3 regions of the Cytobacillus dafuensis genome follow, and region 3 is predicted to be linked to each of the others. Evidence: predicted binding sites of a transcription regulator. Region 3 holds the regulator's gene; each other region holds the start of a gene.
What was found. The regulator Rex, encoded in region 3, represses fermentation and respiration genes when NADH is low (regulators of the CRP and FNR family bind a similar motif). The targets are predictions, from matches to a motif close to TTGTGAAATATTTCACAA.
Positions count from the first base shown of each region.

Region 1 (6,689 bases), 1.2 Mb from region 3:
TTTAAAGGAGTTGTGGAAATTGAAAAATGAAATCATTGAAAGATTAACCACTTACGTAAAAATCGACACACAATCTAATGAAGAAAATGAAACATGTCCTTCAACGCAAGGTCAAATTATATTGGCAAATTTACTAGTCGAGGAACTAAAGTCAATCGGAATGGAAGAAGTAACAATTGATGAAAATGGATATGTGATGGCGACTCTTCCTGCCAATACAGACAAAACAGTACCAACGATTGGATTTTTAGCCCATCTAGATACAGCGACTGATTTTACTGGTGCAAATGTCAAACCACAAATCCATGAAAAGTATGATGGAAATGACATTACCTTAAATAACGAGTTACATATTGTTCTCTCACCAAAAGATTTTCCAAGCTTAATCCAATATAAAGGTCACACAATCATTACCACAGATGGCACAACTCTTCTTGGAGCTGACAACAAAGCTGGGATTGCTGAAATTATGACCGCAATGACATACCTTATTAACCATCCAGAGATAAAGCATGGAAAAATTAGAGTTGCTTTTACACCAGATGAAGAGATTGGAAGAGGTCCGCATAAATTTGATGTTGCAGCCTTTAATGCAAAATATGCATATACAGTAGACGGCGGCCCACTCGGAGAACTCGAATATGAAAGCTTTAATGCCGCAGCTGCTAAAATTACTATTAAAGGGAATAATATTCACCCTGGAACAGCGAAAGGAAAAATGGTCAACTCTGCAAAAATAGCAATGGAATTCAATGCTAAGCTGCCATTCGAAGAGGCACCTGAACATACAGAAGGCTATGAAGGCTTTTATCATTTAAGCTCTGTAAGCGGAGATGTGGAGGAAACAAAGCTCAGTTATATTATTCGTGATTTTGATAAGGATAACTTCCTTGCAAGAAAAACAAAAATAGAAGAAATCGTTCAGGAACTGAAAGAAAAATATGGTCATGACAATATTCGTCTTGAAATGAAGGATCAGTATTACAATATGAGAGAGAAAATTGAACCAGTCAAGAAAATTGTAGACATTGCCTATGAAGCGATGATGAAATTAGACATTAAGCCAATTATCAAACCAATACGTGGAGGAACAGACGGCTCACAGCTTTCATATATGGGACTTCCAACACCAAACATTTTCACTGGCGGCGAAAATTACCATGGAAAGTATGAGTATATTTCTGTTGATAATATGGTGAAAGCTACAGAAGTGATTGTTAATATCATTAGACTGTTCGAGGAAAAGGGAGAGTAAAGGACTGTCAGATCCTTTCTAATCGTGCAGTATATTATATGCAAAAAGACCTTCGCATTTAATACGAAGGTCTTTTTATCATATACCTATTAGTAAGCCAAACTAAACAAACCTTTAATATGTGTCAAGTAGCGCACATGACTTGCTTCCTTCATTAGGGAAGCTGGTAATCCTTTAAGTGATGTACCATTAGCTCCGATAGAAGCAACGCTATCTTTACGGCCAAGACTTGCAAGTGTACCTGAATTTACAGGAGCAAACTTTTCAAATGCTTTGTCTTGAAGATATGCAAATAGGTTGTAGCCAACTAGTTCGCCCATTTGCCAAGCGTTCTGTGCTGTTGGTGCATAAGGACGACCGCCATCTTCAGGGAATGCAACAGCACTATCACCAACAACAAACACATCAGGGTGAGTTGTTGATTGAAGGAATTCATTAACTGTTGCACGGCCACGATCGCAAGCAAGTCCTGACTGTTCAACAATAGGAAGAGCTTGGATACCGCCTGTCCAGACGAAAGTATTCGCAATGATTTTCGTACCGTCTTTAAGATCAATTTCATTGCCGCTTACATTTGTGACAGGAAGACCAGTTAAGAATTCTACTCCACGAGCTTCTAAGCTAGTCGTTGCACGTTCAATTAAATGATCTGGTAAGACAGGAAGAATTTTCGGACCTGCTTCAACAAGCTTGATCTTCAATTCTTTTGGGTCAACACCAAAGCTCTTAGCAACTTTAGTCATGTTATCAACAATTTCGCCAACTAACTCTACGCCAGTTAAGCCGCCACCGCCAATAACAATGGTTGCATCTGCTTCATTTCTCGTTTTTGCGTATTCACGAATTCTGCCAACAATATGATTGTAAATATTATTTGCATCATTAACTGATTTTAATACCATGCTGTTTTCTTCAAGCCCTGGAATACCAAAGTAACCAGTTTTACTTCCTAAACCAACAACAAGTGCATCATAAGTTAAAGTAGAACCATCATTAAGCTTTACCTCTTTTTTATCTACAGAAAAAGAGTCTACCGTAGCAATTTTCAGGTCGATATCCTTACCTTTGAAAAGTTTTTCTAAAGGCATAGAGATAGCTTTTTCAGAAATTGTTCCACCTGCTAGACGGTGAAGTTCAGTAATGATTTGGTGTGTTGGGTATTGGTTTACTACAGTTACATAAGCTTCTTCTCTATTTAAATATTGACGAACAGTTAAAGCTGAAAGAAGTCCGCCATAACCTGCACCTAAGATAACAATATGTTTTGACATGATTTATCCCGTCCTTACTAGTTGTATTAAAAGAACAATACTATTTTTGACTATTTTTTTCTTCTGCGATTTGCAGATAAGCATTTACGAAACGGAAAAGCTTCTGTGCTTGCGGATCTTTTAGCATTTTTAAAATACCGAAAAGACCAATCACTTCATGGCTTTCTTCCGCACGGTCCTTAGCTTCAATAGCTGTAGCTGCAATATTTTTCACAGTATCTTTAACTGGATCTACCATTTCTTTGATAGCGCCAATTGTATCATTCTTTAATACGTCATCAGTAGCAACTGATTGAGCAAAGTCATATGACTTATTTAAGATCGAAACAAGCTCAGTTAATTTAGGGAGTTGTTCTACTAATGTTGTTAAGGATTCCTGTACCTCAGGTTTTAATAGCTGATCAAGTAATTCTTGTCTTTCCTGATTAAATGACACATCAAGATTTTCTTGTTCTGGCCTTGGTTGAGTAAGCGTTGCAGTCATATCCTCTTCCCCTTTACAAGTAAATAATAATTTATTAAAAAACTATTAACTGAAGGGTGATTTTAATTTGTGTGATATTTCACAAAAGTAAATAAAAAAACTCTAAAACATAATATATCAGCAAATTTATTAATTTAATGTTCAATTAAACTAAAAAATTTACCCCTTCAGTTACCCCTCAATTACTATACGCTTATTTAAATGTAATTTCAATTTAAATTTTTATATTATCATCACTTATAAGGTATTAATGGGGTGATTGATAGAAATTACTTTTTTTGATGACTGAAGGGTTCACTTTCTCCCTGAAAATAAAAAGTCTGCAATCCCTATATAGAGAATGCAGACTTAACTTACCTGCTAATTTGATTCGCAGCAGATTGCTCCGCAGAGAACACGACATGATTTGGAACCCGCCAGAGAATGAAAGCGCCAAAGACAAATAATACGATCAAGCTAAAGACTCCGCTGCTCGTATTTCCTGTTAGTTGAGCTGTTACACCCATTAGCGTGGGGCCGGCTATTGCTGCAATCTTTCCGAAAATATTGTAAAAGCCAAAGAATTCATTGGAAGATTCTTTTGGAATAAGCTTAGCAAAATAGGAACGACTTAAAGCTTGAATTCCACCTTGAACTGTTGCCACAAGCATAGCTAAAATCCAAAAGTCTATGGCTGTTTTTAAGAAATAGGCGTAAATACAAATAATTATATATACAATGATGGCCACAAAGATCATTTTCTTTTCACTAAATTTCTGACCTAGCTTACTAAACATAATCGTGAATGGCGCTGCCACAACTTGGACTAAAAACAATACGATTAACAATGTTGAAGCACTAATGCCTAAGTCTGATCCATAAGCAGTAGACATAGTTAAAATCGTATGAACACCATCAATGTAAAAGAAATAAGCAAGTAAGAATAGAAATAGTGCACGATATGCTTTAATATTTTTCAAAGTGGTAAACAGTTTTTTAAAGCTTGTTGCAACAGGATTAGAGACTCGCTCTACATAGTATTTCTGCTCCACATTTTTTAACATCGGGATTGTGAAAAGTCCCCACCATAGAGCTGTAATCACAAATGCAATTTGACTTGCAATCCCTACAGATAATGGGATGATTTCTTGCTGAGCCAAAATAATTATTGCAATTGAAATGATAAATGGGATTGTACTCCCAATATAACCAAGCGCAAATCCATTTGAAGAGATGCGGTTCATTCGATCTTCACTCGTTACGTCTACTAAAAAAGCATCATAAAAAATATTTGCTCCTGCAAACCCAACGGAAGTAAAAACAAAAAATCCTAACAATATTAACCATTGATCATTTGGTACAACCGCTAATAGAAGTGTAAAAATAACTCCTAATGACGCAAAAAAAGTAAAAAATCTCTTTTTAAAGCCTCTAAAATCAGCAATTGTACCAAGCAATGGAGCCAATATGGAAACGATCAGTGTAGCAAATGAGTTTGCATAACCCCAGTAGGCTGTTGATGTAGTTGCAGAAATTCCGGCTTCTGTTGCTGCAGATTTAAAATATAAAGGAAAAATAGCAGTAACGACAACAATAGAATATGCGGAATTTGCCCAATCATAAAAGGCCCAGCTTCGTTCAGGTTTAGTCATTTTCCCCATTATACTACCCCCTTTGTTAAATTATTTTTTGTATCAATAGTTAAAAAATCCGCGATAACTTCTCCATCCGTTTGCCCTAAATCCAACCCTAGTATTCTTGCTAATGTTGGACCAATATCAATAAGACGCATAGATGGAATAACTTCATTTTGCCGAATCCCTCTGCCAGTGGCTAGAAAAATTGTCTTGTATTCCTGTTTTTCAGGCGAATAGCCGTGTGAAGCAAAAGTGTATTTTTTGCCAGGCAGAACATCTTCATTCGTAATATGATGAATATAATCACCAAGATGCTCATCATGAAAATAAAATCCATGCCTTGCCTCAATCATAAAAGCACAAGCCGGATCTGCTCCTTTTTTACCAGCCTCCTCTCCTGTTATCATGCTCTCAATTCCATTGCTAGGATCTACTATTAAATCCTCTAGTATGCTCCTTACAAAAAGATTTGTTTCAACATCATCTTTGTTTTTTAAATAAATATATGCAGAGCCGTCACAGCTTTTGCAATATGCCTTCCAATCAATAATTTTTCCATTTACATTTACTGAAATTAAGTTCTTCTCCTTAAATAAAACGTTTAACTGCACGGCTTTATTCTCATCGAGAGCACTATGATCACCAAGCACTACAATGGTTGTGTCAGAAAGTCTTCCACATTCCTCAAGAGCATTTAATATACGTCCAAGCCTTATATCATGGCGATGAATGGCTTTAATTGCTTCATCAGAAAATACACCATGGTAATGGCGCTGAGTATCCAAATCAGTAAAATGAACAAGTAATAAATTGGGGCTTCTCGTTAAAATCGTGTGAACAGCTGACTCTAACACAAAGTCATCTAATTCAGGCTGACTTAAACCATTTCGAATATGACCAAAACGATTATTAAGCTCCCATTGATAGTAAGGTGTTCCACTCAAAAGCGAAACGAGGATTTGATTTTGCCATTTCCTATTTGGAAAAATTTCCGGTAGATTATATTGTATACTTTTTGCTTTCCCAGTAACTGGCCAAAGAAGAGCGGCGGTTGTGAGATTTGCTTTACTAGCCTCATCATATAAAGTTGTACCTTTTATGGAGCTTCGATACCAGTTCCAATCCGGTGAAGCTACCCCAGGCTGCAAAAGAGTATTATTTATTATCCCATGGTTTTTGGGGTATTTCCCAGTAATAATGGTTGTATGACAAGGGTATGTTAAAGACGGATAAATCGTATCTACATGCCGAGAATATGAACCATTCTGCAAGACTCGCTGGAAATTTGGTAGTGTACGAAGAAGTTCAAAATCTAATGCAGACAGACAATCAAAAGAGATAATGACCATGTTTTTAGTAAGTGCTTTATTCATCAAAATCCTCCATTGAAAATAAATCCTTATTTACATTGTACACTTTATGGGTAGAGTAATAGTATTATTTTTTCGTAAATAATTAATTTTTCAATTTCTTTCGTCTTTTAATAATTTGATTATTGATTTGTGTATTGTTATCCTAATTAAAGATTTACTTAGAAAATTTAATGATAGGAGCAATGCCAAATGAATTTTGTTGTTTTAAATAATGGTTTAAAAATGCCTCAGCTTGGTTTCGGTGTTTGGCGAGTGGAAGATGAAAAAGCAGAATTTGCTGTTGCAAAAGCACTTGAAGTTGGCTATAGATCCATTGATACGGCAATGATATACAATAACGAAAATGGTGTCGGGAATGCAATAAAAAAATCATCTATTCCACGTGAGGAAATTTTCATAACAACAAAGGTGTGGAATAGTGACCAAGGCTATGAAAATACATTGAAAGCGTATGAGGAAAGCCTAGAAAGACTTGGACTTGAATATGTTGATTTATATTTGGTTCACTGGCCAACTCCTCAATATGATCAATATGTTGAAACTTACAAAGCACTGGAGAAGCTTTATCATGATGGACGAGTAAAAGCCATTGGCGTTTGCAATTTTGATATTGATCATCTTGAACGTCTTTTACAGGAATGTGATGTGAAGCCAGTATTAAATCAAATTGAATGCCATCCATATCTTGTT
Region 1 is NZ_CP042593.1:1,793,723-1,800,411, reverse strand. It holds gene pepT (peptidase T) at 20-1,255, shown strand; gene FSZ17_RS08510 (NAD(P)/FAD-dependent oxidoreductase) at 1,345-2,526, opposite strand; gene FSZ17_RS08505 (helical membrane plugin domain-containing protein) at 2,567-3,010, opposite strand; gene FSZ17_RS08500 (MFS transporter) at 3,364-4,650, opposite strand; gene FSZ17_RS08495 (alkaline phosphatase family protein) at 4,650-5,999, opposite strand; gene FSZ17_RS08490 (aldo/keto reductase) at 6,189-6,689, shown strand, end outside.
Region 1: FSZ17_RS08505 (helical membrane plugin domain-containing protein) is a predicted target of Rex. The motif match lies at 3,078-3,095, and genes of this name have one in related genera.

Region 2 (6,689 bases), 1.1 Mb from region 3:
ATTGCTAATCAAGTGTTTTGGTTTGATACATTACATGTGCTCCTTTACTTAATTATAGGAATAATGATGGCCATTTTGCTTTTTTTGAAAAAGGAGCAGTAAAATAATTATTGACTTTTTCCGTTATTTACATATAATTAAATATGTACTTAATATTGGATCTGATAGTTCAGCGGGAGAACACTACCTTGACAGGGTAGGGGTCGGGGGTTCAAATCCCTCTCAGATCATAAGTTTAGGGCACATTTCAAATATGAAATGTGCCCTTTTTGTATGCTTGGATAATTTTAAAAAATGAGGGGAAGTTACAAAATCCTAAGCTGGAAGTGAGAGCATGAAAATAGATAAAAATATAGATTTTAAAAATGTCAATACCTAGAAGAAAAAATAACGAAATAATTTGACAATTTAGTGAACTTAGTTAGATAATATATGTAAAGGAGGTTAAGTGATATGAAATCGAAAGCGAAATTATTAAATACAATAAAATATGTAGGTGGAATCGTACTGACAATTGGAATCATTACATTCTTACTTGGTATTTTTGAAAGAGGTTCAAGTGTATTAACTCCAATTGGCATTGGAACAGTGATGGGAGCTATTTTCATCTTTTTAATGGGTGTGTTTTTTGTGGCGACGGAAGAGATGCTTGAGAAAATGGATAAAGGAATTGCCATTGCTCCAATGAAAATAAAATAGGAGCGCCATGTTGGACGCTCCTTTTAAGACATCTTTTTAAATATAACCCCAAATCATAGTAAGCAGTGTACCAAAAACGGTAGCTAGTGCTATGAAAATGGCGTAATATAGGTTCGTGTAGATTGACCCTCTATCTCCAGTTTCCCCAGCGTGCATAAATACAACTAGTTGTAGAGCCGCTTGTATAAATGCTGTAATTAGAAGAACCGTCATGCCTGTTGTGAATGGCATGTCTAAGAAGTAAACCATAAGAGCTACTGCTGTAAGGATTAGTGAAAATACAAAACCCATAACTTGTTTAAACGGGAATAATTCACTCATGTTTACATCAGTCCTTTCATGTAGATGAAGCTGAAAATGAAGATCCAAACAACGTCTAGGAAATGCCAATAAAGTGAGAAAATGAAAGATTTATTGGCAGTTTCAGGAGTCAATCCACGCTTTCTAACTTGAAGGACGATGGATAATCCCCAAAATAAACCAAATGTAACGTGCGCTCCATGAGTCCCTAATGTTGTTAATAGGATCGCTGTAAATGCACTAGTTTGTAGTCCTGCACCTACGTGATAAAAGTGATTAAACTCGAAAATCTCGACGCTTAAGAATCCTAGACCAAGAAGAAGGGTAATCCCAAAAAACGCCAGCATGGCCTTCTTTTTACCGAGACGCATAGCATGGATTGCTAATCCAATCGTAAAACTACTAGTTAAAAGTACAAATGTTTCAATCAGTACTGGCGCTATTTCAAAAATATCTGCTCCAGAAGGACCGCTACCTGTACGATTGACTAATGTGAAATATGCGGCGAAAAGGGTACCAAAAAGCATAATTTCGGCACCAAGAAAAATCCAGAATCCTAAAATATTTATTTGGTTTTGCCCTGTACTATACTCAAGAGGCAGCGAGTTATCTATTTTCATTAATTAAGCACCTCGCGATGTTTCAGTTTTTTTAATTTCATTGACAGAGATGTAACGACCGTGATCTTTCTCAAAGGAACGAAGAGCCATACAAGCAAAAATCCCAATTGTTGATATGATGACAGGAATCCACATTCCGAATACAAATGAGAATCCCCATGCAAAGAATATACATCCCATAATGAAAGGAACACCGGTGTTATTTGGCATATGAATTTTTTCATATTCACCTGTGAATAGTTTATGACCATTTTTCTTAGCATCCCAAAATGTTTCAGATGAATTAACTTGAGGCGTAATAGCAAAGTTATATTCTGGTACTGGACTATGTGTAGCCCACTCAAGAGAACGTGCATCCCACGGATCTGAACCAATATCTCTTGAAGCGTAACGAGTGCTGTAGTAAACATTGTACACGATTAAACAGAAACCTATAGCAAGTCCAAGTGCTCCAATGAACGAAAGCATATTCAAAAATCCAAATCCAGTTGATTCAGAGTAAGTGTACATACGACGTGCTTGACCATCTAAACCAGTGAAAAACATTGGCATGAATGCTAAAAGAGTGCTCATGGAGATAACCCATGCCCCTGCTTTACCAATTTTCTCATTCAACATGTAACCAAACATTTTTGGCCAGTAGTAATGGAGACCAGCAAGCATAGCGAACACGACACCAGGAATAATAACCATGTGGAAGTGAGCGACTAAAAACATCGTATTATGGTATTGGTAGTCGGCAGCTGACATTCCAAGCATTACCCCAGTAACCCCACCGATTGTGAAAATCGGAATGAACAATAATGAATAAAGCATTGGAGTGGTAATAACGATTTTACCTTTATAAAGTGTAAATAACCAGTTGAATATTTTAACTCCCGTTGGAACAGCAATCGCCATTGTAGTAATAGAGAAAATACTATTCGTTAGAGCCCCTTGACCCATTGTAAAGAAATGGTGTGTCCAAACTAAGAATGATAATAGAGAGATTATAACCATTGAGCCGACCATTGATTTATAACCATATAGATTACGGCGTGAAAAGGTTGAGATAATCTCACTATAAATACCAAATGCCGGCAGAATTAAGATGTACACTTCAGGATGTCCCCAAACCCAGAAGAAGTTCGCCCAAAGCATATCCATACCGCCATTTCCTGTAGTAAAGAAGTTTGTAGCAAATAAACGATCCATCGTGCCCATAAGAAGTGCTACAGTTAATACAGGGAAAGCAAAAACGATAATAGCGTTCGTAACTAAAGCAGACCATGTGAACATTGGCATTTTCATTAGTGTCATGCCTGGTGCTCTCATTTTTAAAATAGTAGTTATAAAGTTAATCCCTGTCATTAATGTACCCAGACCAGAAATCTGAAGAGCAATCATATAATAGTTTGTTCCTACAGATTCACTAAATTCATTTCCTGCAAGTGGAAAATAAGAAGTCCAACCTGCATCTGGAGAACCACCAATGACGAAAGAGATATTCAACAACATCGCTCCAGTGAAGAATAACCAGAAGCTAATTGCATTTAATCGCGGGAACGCTACATCACGAGCTCCAATTTGTAATGGAACTACGAAGTTCATGAAGGCCATAATGAATGGCATGGCCATAAAGATAATCATAACGACTCCATGGGTAGTGAATATTTCATTATAGTGCTGAGCATCTAACAGCGTGTTTTCAGGCACTGCTAGTTGAGCACGCATCATAATTGCATCTACTCCACCGCGGAATAGCATTAATAATGCAGATATTAAATACATAATACCAATACGTTTATGGTCAACTGTTGTTAACCATTCACGCCATAAATAGCCCCATTTTTTAAAATAGGTCAAGCCAGCGATAATTGCGATAACTGTAAGTCCAATGGCAACCATCGATGCATAAATAGCAGGACTTGTATGTGGTACGGCAAATCGATCAAAGTAATCCATACATTTGTGACTCCTTTCAGGAATTCTTGATATATAAAACTAGCTTTTTGTTTTAACGTAAGATAAACCTAATGATGTTGGTGATTAGAATGTTCTTCATGTGAATCATCTGCAGATTTTTCTGAATTAGATGATCCGTGATTATGTCCACCATTTTCACCTTCTGGAGGAGGCATGAATTCTAAGTGAGTTCCAGTGTATGTGGACTGCCCAACATGACCTGGTTTTAATAATTCATCGAATTTCTCTTCAGTAAGAGGTTCCGCTGTTTTCTTCACTTCATCTACCCAATCATCAAATTCACTTTCAGGCATCGCTTTGACATTGAAGGTATTTTCAGCAAATCCTTTTCCACTAAAGTTGGCATTTCGTCCCATATATTCACCTGGAACATCAGCTGCTAAATGTAATGTATTGACCATGTCAGACATTGCGTATTTTTGTCCACCAAGCTGAGGAATCCAGAAGCTCGTGATTGGGCCGTATGAATAGAGTTTAAATTCAAGTGCTCGATCTGTAGGAATATACAAGTAATTAACTGTTTCGATATTCTCTTCAGGGTAACTAAAATGCCACTTCCAATTAGATGTTGAAGCATATACAATTAATGGCTCTTTATCTTCATACCCTTTCGGTGCTGACTCAACGATATTGTTACTTTGAACGGAAACAAAGGAAAGGTAAGCGACTATTAAAACGGGAATCCCCACACAAATGACTTCAATCCATATATTTCCTTCAATGTGAGGTGGTTCATAATCATCTCTTTGCTTTGAAGCACGATATTTTACTAGCATAATAATTAAAATAGCGAAGACAGCTAGGACAATTATCGACATAATTCCAATCGATAACATGATGTCACTTGCTTGCCTTTCAGCTTGGGGCCCTTTAGGATCCAAAACCAATAGCGGTTCGCATCCTGTTAACATAGTGACAATAGTGAAAACTATTGATAAAAAAGACCATTTTTTTCTCATGGAATAACCCCTTCCATATTTTATTTTGTAGTTTCATAGCGAAATAATGATTTAGCATGTTTCATGATTCACAGTCGATTTATATATTAGTCGCTCTAATTCTGAAAGGCAAGGAAATGTGATTGGTGTCACAAAATGTTCAAAAATACGCTTGTAAATATTGGTACATCAGCCTTTTCTTTTAAAATAAAGAATCGTTTAACAAGTCACTTTTACAAAAGTGGTTGGTTAAATTTCTGACAAAATGGATGGTATTTAATTGTGAGACATATCGTATACTATTATTATTTAGAAAAAATAGTATCCTAAAAGATTAATAGTTTACCCAACAAAAAAAATTCTTTGAAGATTAAAAATATCTCAATTGATTTTACTTTTTTATTGATATTTTTTTATCCTAGTATAATTTTAGTTAGAATCTAAAATGTCTTAAGAGGTGTAACATGAAGATTATGTTTGCTTTGGTTTTCTGTATCTTATTCATATCAATTGTCTTAACTCTATTAGTCACTCGTAATGGCGACGAAAATTATAGCAGCTCAACAAGAAGAAATAATATTAATTTATCTTTAATTTATGGTGTAATTATCATCCTTGCAATAATTGCTCTTGGAGTATATATTACTTTTTTTGCTTAACACCGATACTGTCATTTAACCTAGAGAAGTAATAGTGCAATAGGTAATATTGGAAAAATGAACTTTCCTAAGTTTGAATAAATAAAGAAATATGAATACAATAATTAGTATTAGGGCTAAACAAAGTAGTGAGGAATGTAGTAAATGGACTGGAAACCAGATCGAAAAGCGAAAAAAGCTATATATAAACAGCTTGCAGAATATATCGAAAATGGCATAGCAGATGGTACTTTTCCACCTGATAAACCATTACCTTCTGAAAGATACTTAGCTAAAGAGCTTAACATCAATAGAAGCACAGTTGTTGCCGCGTATGACGAGTTGGAATCCAATGGGCTCGTACAAAGAACTAGAGGAAGCGGTACGACCATTAGCAAAGATATATGGGGAATTACGAGGAAACGTATACCGAGCTGGAACAGGTATATTAAGGCTGGATCCTTTTTGCCCAATTTACCTGTTACACAAAAAATTCGCAAAGAAATGGTAGAGCATAAACTGATTGATTTAGCAAGCGGGGAATTATCGGAGGATCTTTTTCCATTGGATTCCTTAAGAAAGATTACTTCTACTAGGTCTTTTATTGGAAGCTTAGGATATGACCATCCACAAGGAAATGTAGTATTAAGAGAGACCATTACAAAACACGTTAAACAATTTCGAAGAATTGATACAAATCCTTCATCAATACTTATTACATCGGGAGCCCAACAAGCCTTACATTTAGTCGTTCAATGTCTGTTAAAACCGGGAGATGCAATTGCTATTGAAGAGCCATCCTACCATTATAATCTCCCTATATTTAAATCGGCAGGGCTCAAAATATATTATTTACCAGTAGATAAAGATGGAATAAACCCTAATGATTTGGTGTCATTACATAAAAAACATCGAATTCGGATGATATTTTTAAATCCGATTTTTCAAAATCCAACAGGAGCTTTACTTCACAAAAATCGGCGGAAAACAGTTTTGGAAATATCTTCTGAATATGGGATTCCTGTTGTTGAAGATGATCCATATAGTTTAACGTCCTTTTCAGGAGAAGAGATCTCAACTCTAAAATCAATGGATCTCAACGGAAATGTTTTATATATTAGCTCTTTATCGAAAATCGTTGCTTCAGGGCTGCGAATTGGTTGGATAATTGGACCAAGACCAGTTATTGAAAGATTATCCGATGCGAAACAGCAAATAGATTTCGGGCATGCTAGCTTTACTCAATGGATTTCTAATGATTTTTTGGAATCGGAAGAATTTCATTTTCATATCAAGAAATTAGTCAAACAGTTAGAGAAGCGAAGGGATCAAATTGTCAAGAGCCTTAGATTTTATTTAAAGGATCAAGTTGACTTTTATATACCGCAGGGTGGAATCCATATTTGGTGCAAGTTGAATAAAGATTTTAATGAAGTACAATTGCTGGAAGAGTCAATCAAAAGAGGGGTTATCTATGTACCCGGAACTACAATGGGATCCAAAAAGGGATTCGTCCGCTTTACCTTTGC
Region 2 is NZ_CP042593.1:1,779,587-1,786,275, forward strand. It holds gene FSZ17_RS08425 (hypothetical protein) at 1-102, shown strand, start outside; tRNA gene FSZ17_RS08430 (tRNA-Val) at 159-230, shown strand; gene FSZ17_RS08435 (hypothetical protein) at 454-699, shown strand; gene qoxD (cytochrome aa3 quinol oxidase subunit IV) at 736-1,020, opposite strand; gene FSZ17_RS08445 (cytochrome (ubi)quinol oxidase subunit III) at 1,023-1,619, opposite strand; gene qoxB (cytochrome aa3 quinol oxidase subunit I) at 1,623-3,563, opposite strand; gene qoxA (cytochrome aa3 quinol oxidase subunit II) at 3,632-4,543, opposite strand; gene pdxR (MocR-like pyridoxine biosynthesis transcription factor PdxR) at 5,326-6,689, shown strand, end outside.
Region 2: qoxA (cytochrome aa3 quinol oxidase subunit II) is a predicted target of Rex. The motif match lies at 4,660-4,677, and genes of this name have one in related genera.

Region 3 (6,689 bases):
TCCTTATGTACGGACAATGCAGCTATGATTGCTGCAGCAGGGAGTATCTTATTCGAAAAAGGGATTCGGTCAACGATGGCACTGAATGCCAATCCAGGCCTCGATATTTCTATCCACAACTAAAACATTGATAGGTAATAGTCCTCATTAAATGGGGACTATTTTCATGTGGATAAAAATAGGAATACACGTATTTAATTGTGTATAATGTGGATAAAAACACAATAAATTGTGGATAATGTGGAGAAGTCTGTGGAATCCCTCTATTTCAGTCCATTATATGTGAATATTTTTGTGGATAAGAAAAAGACCAAGAGGGAGAATCTCCTGGTCGATTTTCTAAAAATCTTTCATTAATCAGCAAGTACTGTCCACTCTTCAACTAATGCTTCTAATTTAGCCTTCGTTTCGTTATTCTCTTTTGTAATCTCCATGACTCTTTCATGGTCTTGATACACATCGGGTTCGCAGAGGAGTTGCTCAAATTCAGCAATTTTCATTTCTAACGCTTCAATTTGTTTCTCGACTTCTTCTAGTCTTCTTTGTCTCTGTCTTTCAATTTTTTTAGCTTCCTTATCCATTTGATAAGAGCTTTTTTCTTGATTTACTTGCTGTGGAGAAGAAGGAATTTTAGATGAAGCCAGTGTTTTTAACTCTTCTTGTTCTTGCTTTTTTTCAACATAATAATCGTAATCACCTAGATATTCAGTCGCTCCCTTTTCACTAAGCTCAAGAACTTTGGTTGTAATTCGATTAATAAAGTAACGGTCGTGGGATACAAATAGAATGGTACCAGGGTAATCAATTAATGCATTCTCTAGAATTTCTTTACTATCTAAATCAAGATGGTTTGTAGGCTCGTCCAGGATTAAGAAATTAGCCTTTTGCATCATTAACTTAGCTAAGGCTAGACGCGCCTTCTCACCTCCGCTTAATGTTGAGACTGTTTTTAAGACGTCATCTCCAGAGAAAAGAAAGTTACCTAACACGGTCCGAATTTCTTTTTCTGGTTTTAGTGGATAATCGTCCCAAAGCTCGTTAAGCACACGCTTATTCGATGTAAGCTCAGCCTGTTCTTGATCGTAATAGCCAATAGCTACATTTGAACCGAAGTTCAGATCACCTTCAAGAAGGGGCAGCTTGTTGATAATAGTTTTTAAAAGTGTGGATTTGCCAATTCCGTTTGGACCAACAAGGGCAAAGCTTTCACCCCGAGTGATACGGAAAGAAATATCCTTTGAAATCATCTCTCCACTATAACCGACAGCAACAGAATGAGCCTTCAATACTTCATTCCCTGATTGTTTATCAATTTGGAATCCAAATGAAGCTGATTTTTCATCACCAAGTGGACGATCCATTAGGTCCATTCTTTCTAGCTGTTTTCTTCTGCTTTGCGCTCTTTTTGTCGTGGAGGCTCTCGCTAGATTACGCTGAATAAAATCCTGCAGCTTAGCTACTTCTTCCTGCTGTTTCTCATAGAGCTTCATTTCGCGTTCATAGTTTGCGGCCATTTGGTCAAGATAGGAGCTGTAGTTCCCTAAATATTTTCGAATTTGATTTCTTGATAATTCATACACCTGTGTAACGACTTTATCTAAAAAGTATCGATCATGGGAGACGATTAGAATGGCTCCATCGTATCCTTGTAAATATTGCTCTAGCCAGGATAATGTATCAATATCTAAATGGTTCGTAGGCTCGTCCAATATTAATATATCGGGTTTCTTTAATAACAGTTTTCCTAAAGCAAGCCTTGTTTTCTGTCCGCCGCTTAATGTAGATATTTTTGTATCATAACTAAAGGATTGGAAATTCAATCCGTGAAGGACAGAGCGGATGTCTGATTCGTATTGATAGCCTCCTAATTCTTTAAATTGAACCTGCCGTTCGTCATACTCTTTTAAAATTCGATCATAATCTTCCTGATTTGCCATTGCTTCAGGCTCAGACATTCTCTCTTCAAGCCTGCGTAAATTCTTCTCGAGCTTTTGCAAATGATCGAATACAGTTAGCATTTCGTCCCAAATCGAACGCTCGGATTCAAGGCCTGTATTTTGTGCTAGATAGCCAATTTCTACTTCCTTTGGCTTGATAATATCTCCAGAATCATGGGACATTTGACCAGCAATAATTTTTAAAAGTGTGGATTTACCGGCTCCATTGCGTCCAACAAGGGCAATTCTGTCGCGAGTTTGTACTTCAAGCTTTATATTCGATAAAATAACTTCGGCACCGAAGTTTTTTATTAATTGATTGACTTGTAATAAAATCATTTTTTTTCACCTCTATGTTATAGAGATAGTGTAACCCATTCATATATGATGGGCAATAAAGGAGTGTTTGTGTGAGAAGCACTCTCTTAAAATTTTTTATTTACTGTGTGGTTATCGCAGATTAACGGGCAGTAAGACCCCCATTTCAAGGATTCGCGTATGCAAAGAAGAGTAAGTGGGGGATCAACTGCCCGTAAATGCCCGATTGGTTCAACTAACCATCAGTGGGGGATGAAGGCCGACTAAGAACGCCACGTCCTGTGGTAACGTCGGCACTAGCACGTCCTGTGCGTCGAAAAACCCCCACTGATGGAAGTTTCACTTTATTTAAACATATAATTTCTCTATAATAGTCGTGTTAGTAAGGATTTCCTAATCAAATCTTATTTGTGAAAAGCCTTACAATGTTTACACATTTGGATAAAAATAGTGTATGATTTGATTGTGAGGTGTTATTATGACTGAGTTTACACATTTTAATCAAGAAGGCAGAGCAAAAATGGTCGATGTTAGTGATAAGCCGGAAACGGTTCGTACGGCGATTGCTCACTCAAGTATTACAGTTAATAAAGAAATATATGAAAATATTGCTTCGAATAAAATGAAAAAAGGCGATGTACTTGCGGTTGCCCAGGTTGCGGGTGTAATGGCTTGCAAGAAAACGTGGGAAATCATCCCTATGTGCCATCCGATTCCACTAACTGGAGTGGATATTTCATTCTCATGGAAGATTGTACAAGATGAGTACATACTTTTTATTACTGCTACTGTCAAAACAAAGGGTAACACAGGTGTAGAGATGGAAGCGCTAACAGCTGCATCTGTATGTGCGCTTACCGTATATGATATGTGTAAAGCGGTTGATAAAGGGATGGTTATCGGTAAAACGTATTTAGTTGAAAAAACTGGTGGTAAGAATGGAGATTTTAAGCGAGAGATTGAATAGTTAGAATTTGGAGAGGAGATACATATATGGCAAGTGAATCAATGAAAATTCCACAAGCAACTGCAAAACGTCTCCCTTTATATTATCGTTTTCTTAAAAATTTGCATGCTTCTGGAAAGCAGAGGGTATCATCGGCAGAATTAAGTGATGCTGTAAAGGTTGATTCTGCAACGATAAGAAGGGACTTCTCTTATTTCGGAGCTTTAGGGAAAAAGGGGTATGGGTATAACGTCAATTACTTGCTCTCTTTTTTTCGGAAAACTTTGGATCAGGATGAACTGATAAAGGTAGCCCTTATAGGGGTTGGTAATTTAGGGACTGCGTTCTTGAATTATAATTTTCTTAAAAACAATAATACGAAAATTGAAGTTGCTTTTGATGTGGACGAGGGGAAGGTTGGAACCCATATTAGTGATGTCCCTATTTTTCATATGAATGATCTTGAAAAAGTCATCCAAGATCAACAGATTCAAGTAGTCATATTAACTGTTCCTGCTCCAGCAGCCCAATCAATTGCGGACAGAATTGCTCAAAGCCATGTGAAGGGCATTTTGAATTTTACACCAGCCCGGCTTTCGGTTCCACCTACAATTAGAATTCACCATATCGATTTAGCAGTCGAGCTTCAATCACTTATCTACTTTTTAAAGCATTATCCAGCAGAAAATGATTAATGCTTTCTAGAATCTAAGGCTGTAGCAATCATAATCCATATCCTAACCAAAAGAAATGAGCCTCCACGAAGGCTCATTTTTTTGGTTGACTATTTTTTATTTTAAAGTGAAACGCAACCAATCGTAAGCCTGTACCTAAGTCCATGGTTGCTATAATAATGAATAGATAGGTAAACATTCCCCAGGTTTGTTCATTTTGAGTATTCTGGATTGCCATTAGGGTAAAGAGGATTCCAAGAATGATATAGATAATGCCTGAAAACAATGGTGTCCTTTTCATAAAAATCCTCCAATAAAGCTTTGAATTTTTTCCATATCCTTAAGCCAGTTTTCAATATTGTCTTTGTTTAGCTGCAGGATGACGACGAATGTATTCATTGCCACATGGGCAAAAATCGGTACGATGATGCGCTTTGTTTTGACATAGAGAAAGGCAAATGTAAAACCCATTGCAGAATATAAAAGGATATGTTCGATTTCGGCATGGGCAAGCGCGAAAATAACAGAGCTAATTAAAGCTGCCAGAAAAAAGTTCATTCTCTTGTGGAGCGAACCGAAAAGGATTTTTCGAAAAACAATTTCCTCTAAGATGGGACCGATCACAGAGCTGACAATGATGATGATAGGTGAAGCTTGAATAAGCTGCATAATTTGCTGTGTGTTTTCAGAGCCCATTTCAATTCCAATTAAGCTCTCAATATTGGCTGCAATCGTTTGTGCGAAAAAAGCAAGGAAAACACCGCCAATGGCCCACGTAATAGAAGAAGCAGCAGAAGCTGAATTCCTCATTAAAGTGTGATCTTTCATTTCTTTTCGCAGCAATACTAAAGTGATGATTAATGTAATGGTAAAGCTGATCACAATCCATGAAGTTACCGAGATAATCTCCATTTCCTGCATACTTTTTCCTAAAAGGGTTCCGATATAAGCAACGAGCGGAACTCCAATGACGCCTGATAATTGCATGGTTATATAAACAATGAGAATGATCCAGTATTCTTTTTTCACCAATTTATCTCCTTATTAATAGTGTACACTAAACTACATTTTACTCATAAAAAGGTACATGTTTCAAATAGTACACTCAAAATGAATTTTTGAATCTAAACTTAACTATCGGTGAGGACATATAATTTTTTTTTGAAAAAATTGAGCTTCACTCTTGCAAATAGATAGGAGATTCTTTAATATATTAATTGTGTTAGCACTCAAGGTTAGAGAGTGCTAATAAAATAAATTACATATTTATTGAGGAGGTTGTTTCACTTGTTAAAGCCACTAGGTGATCGAATTATTATCGAGCTTGTTGAAACTGAAGAAAAAACTGCAAGCGGCATCGTTTTGCCGGACACTGCTAAAGAAAAGCCTCAAGAAGGCAATGTTGTTGCTGTAGGAACTGGCCGCGTTCTTGAGAACGGTGAGCGTGTAGCCCTTGAAGTTGCTGAAGGCGACCGTATTATCTTCTCAAAATATGCTGGTACTGAAGTGAAGTACGAAGGCAAAGAATATTTAATTTTACGCGAAAACGACATTCTTGCTGTTATCGGCTAATACCCGCACAGCTTATACATTTTAAGAAAAATTACTTTAAATATTTTGAGGAGGTTTTTATTCATGGCAAAAGAGATTAAGTTTAGTGAAGATGCTCGCCGCGCAATGCTCCGCGGTGTTGACGCTCTTGCAGATGCAGTAAAAGTAACTCTTGGACCAAAAGGACGCAACGTGGTTCTTGAGAAGAAATTTGGTTCTCCATTAATTACAAATGATGGTGTAACAATTGCGAAAGAAATCGAATTAGAAGATGCTTTCGAAAACATGGGTGCAAAGCTTGTTGCTGAAGTTGCTAGCAAAACAAATGATGTTGCTGGTGATGGTACAACAACTGCAACAGTTCTTGCTCAAGCTATGATCCGTGAAGGTCTTAAAAACGTAACAGCTGGCGCAAACCCAATGGGTATCCGTAAAGGTATCGAAAAAGCGGTTGCTACTGCTGTTGAAGAGTTAAAAACAATTTCTAAACCAATCGAAGGCAAAGAGTCAATCGCACAGGTTGCTTCTATTTCTTCTGATGATAAAGAAGTTGGCGAACTAATCGCTGAAGCTATGGAGCGCGTTGGTAACGACGGAGTTATCACAATCGAAGAGTCTAAAGGCTTCACTACTGAGCTTGATGTAGTAGAAGGTATGCAATTCGACCGTGGATATGCTTCTCCATACATGGTAACTGATTCTGATAAGATGGAAGCAGTTCTAGATAATCCATACATTTTAATTACAGATAAAAAGATCACAAGCATTCAAGAAATTCTTCCAGTTCTTGAGCAAGTGGTTCAGCAAGGCAAGTCATTATTACTTGTTGCTGAAGACGTTGAAGGTGAAGCACTTGCTACTTTAGTAGTGAATAAGCTTCGCGGAACATTCAATGCAGTTGCTGTTAAAGCTCCTGGCTTTGGTGACCGTCGTAAAGCAATGTTAGAAGATATCGCTATCCTAACTGGCGGTGAAGTAATCACAGAAGAATTAGGCCGTGACCTAAAATCTGCAACAATCGAATCTTTAGGCCGTGCTTCTAAAGTTGTTGTTACGAAAGAAAATACAACAATCGTTGAAGGTGCTGGAGACAGCGCGCAAATCGCTTCTCGTGTGAACCAAATCCGTGTTCAATTAGAAGAGTCTACTTCTGAATTTGATAAAGAAAAATTACAAGAGCGCTTAGCTAAATTAGCTGGCGGTGTAGCAGTTATTAAAGTAGGTGCTGCTACTGAAACAGAATTAAAAGAGCGCAAGCTTCGC
Region 3 is NZ_CP042593.1:635,588-642,276, forward strand. It holds gene tsaD (tRNA (adenosine(37)-N6)-threonylcarbamoyltransferase complex transferase subunit TsaD) at 1-123, shown strand, start outside; gene FSZ17_RS03340 (ABC-F family ATP-binding cassette domain-containing protein) at 354-2,276, opposite strand; gene moaC (cyclic pyranopterin monophosphate synthase MoaC) at 2,734-3,222, shown strand; gene FSZ17_RS03350 (redox-sensing transcriptional repressor Rex) at 3,249-3,896, shown strand; gene FSZ17_RS03355 (YdiK family protein) at 3,970-4,176, opposite strand; gene FSZ17_RS03360 (CPBP family intramembrane glutamic endopeptidase) at 4,173-4,904, opposite strand; gene groES (co-chaperone GroES) at 5,163-5,447, shown strand; gene groL (chaperonin GroEL) at 5,511-6,689, shown strand, end outside.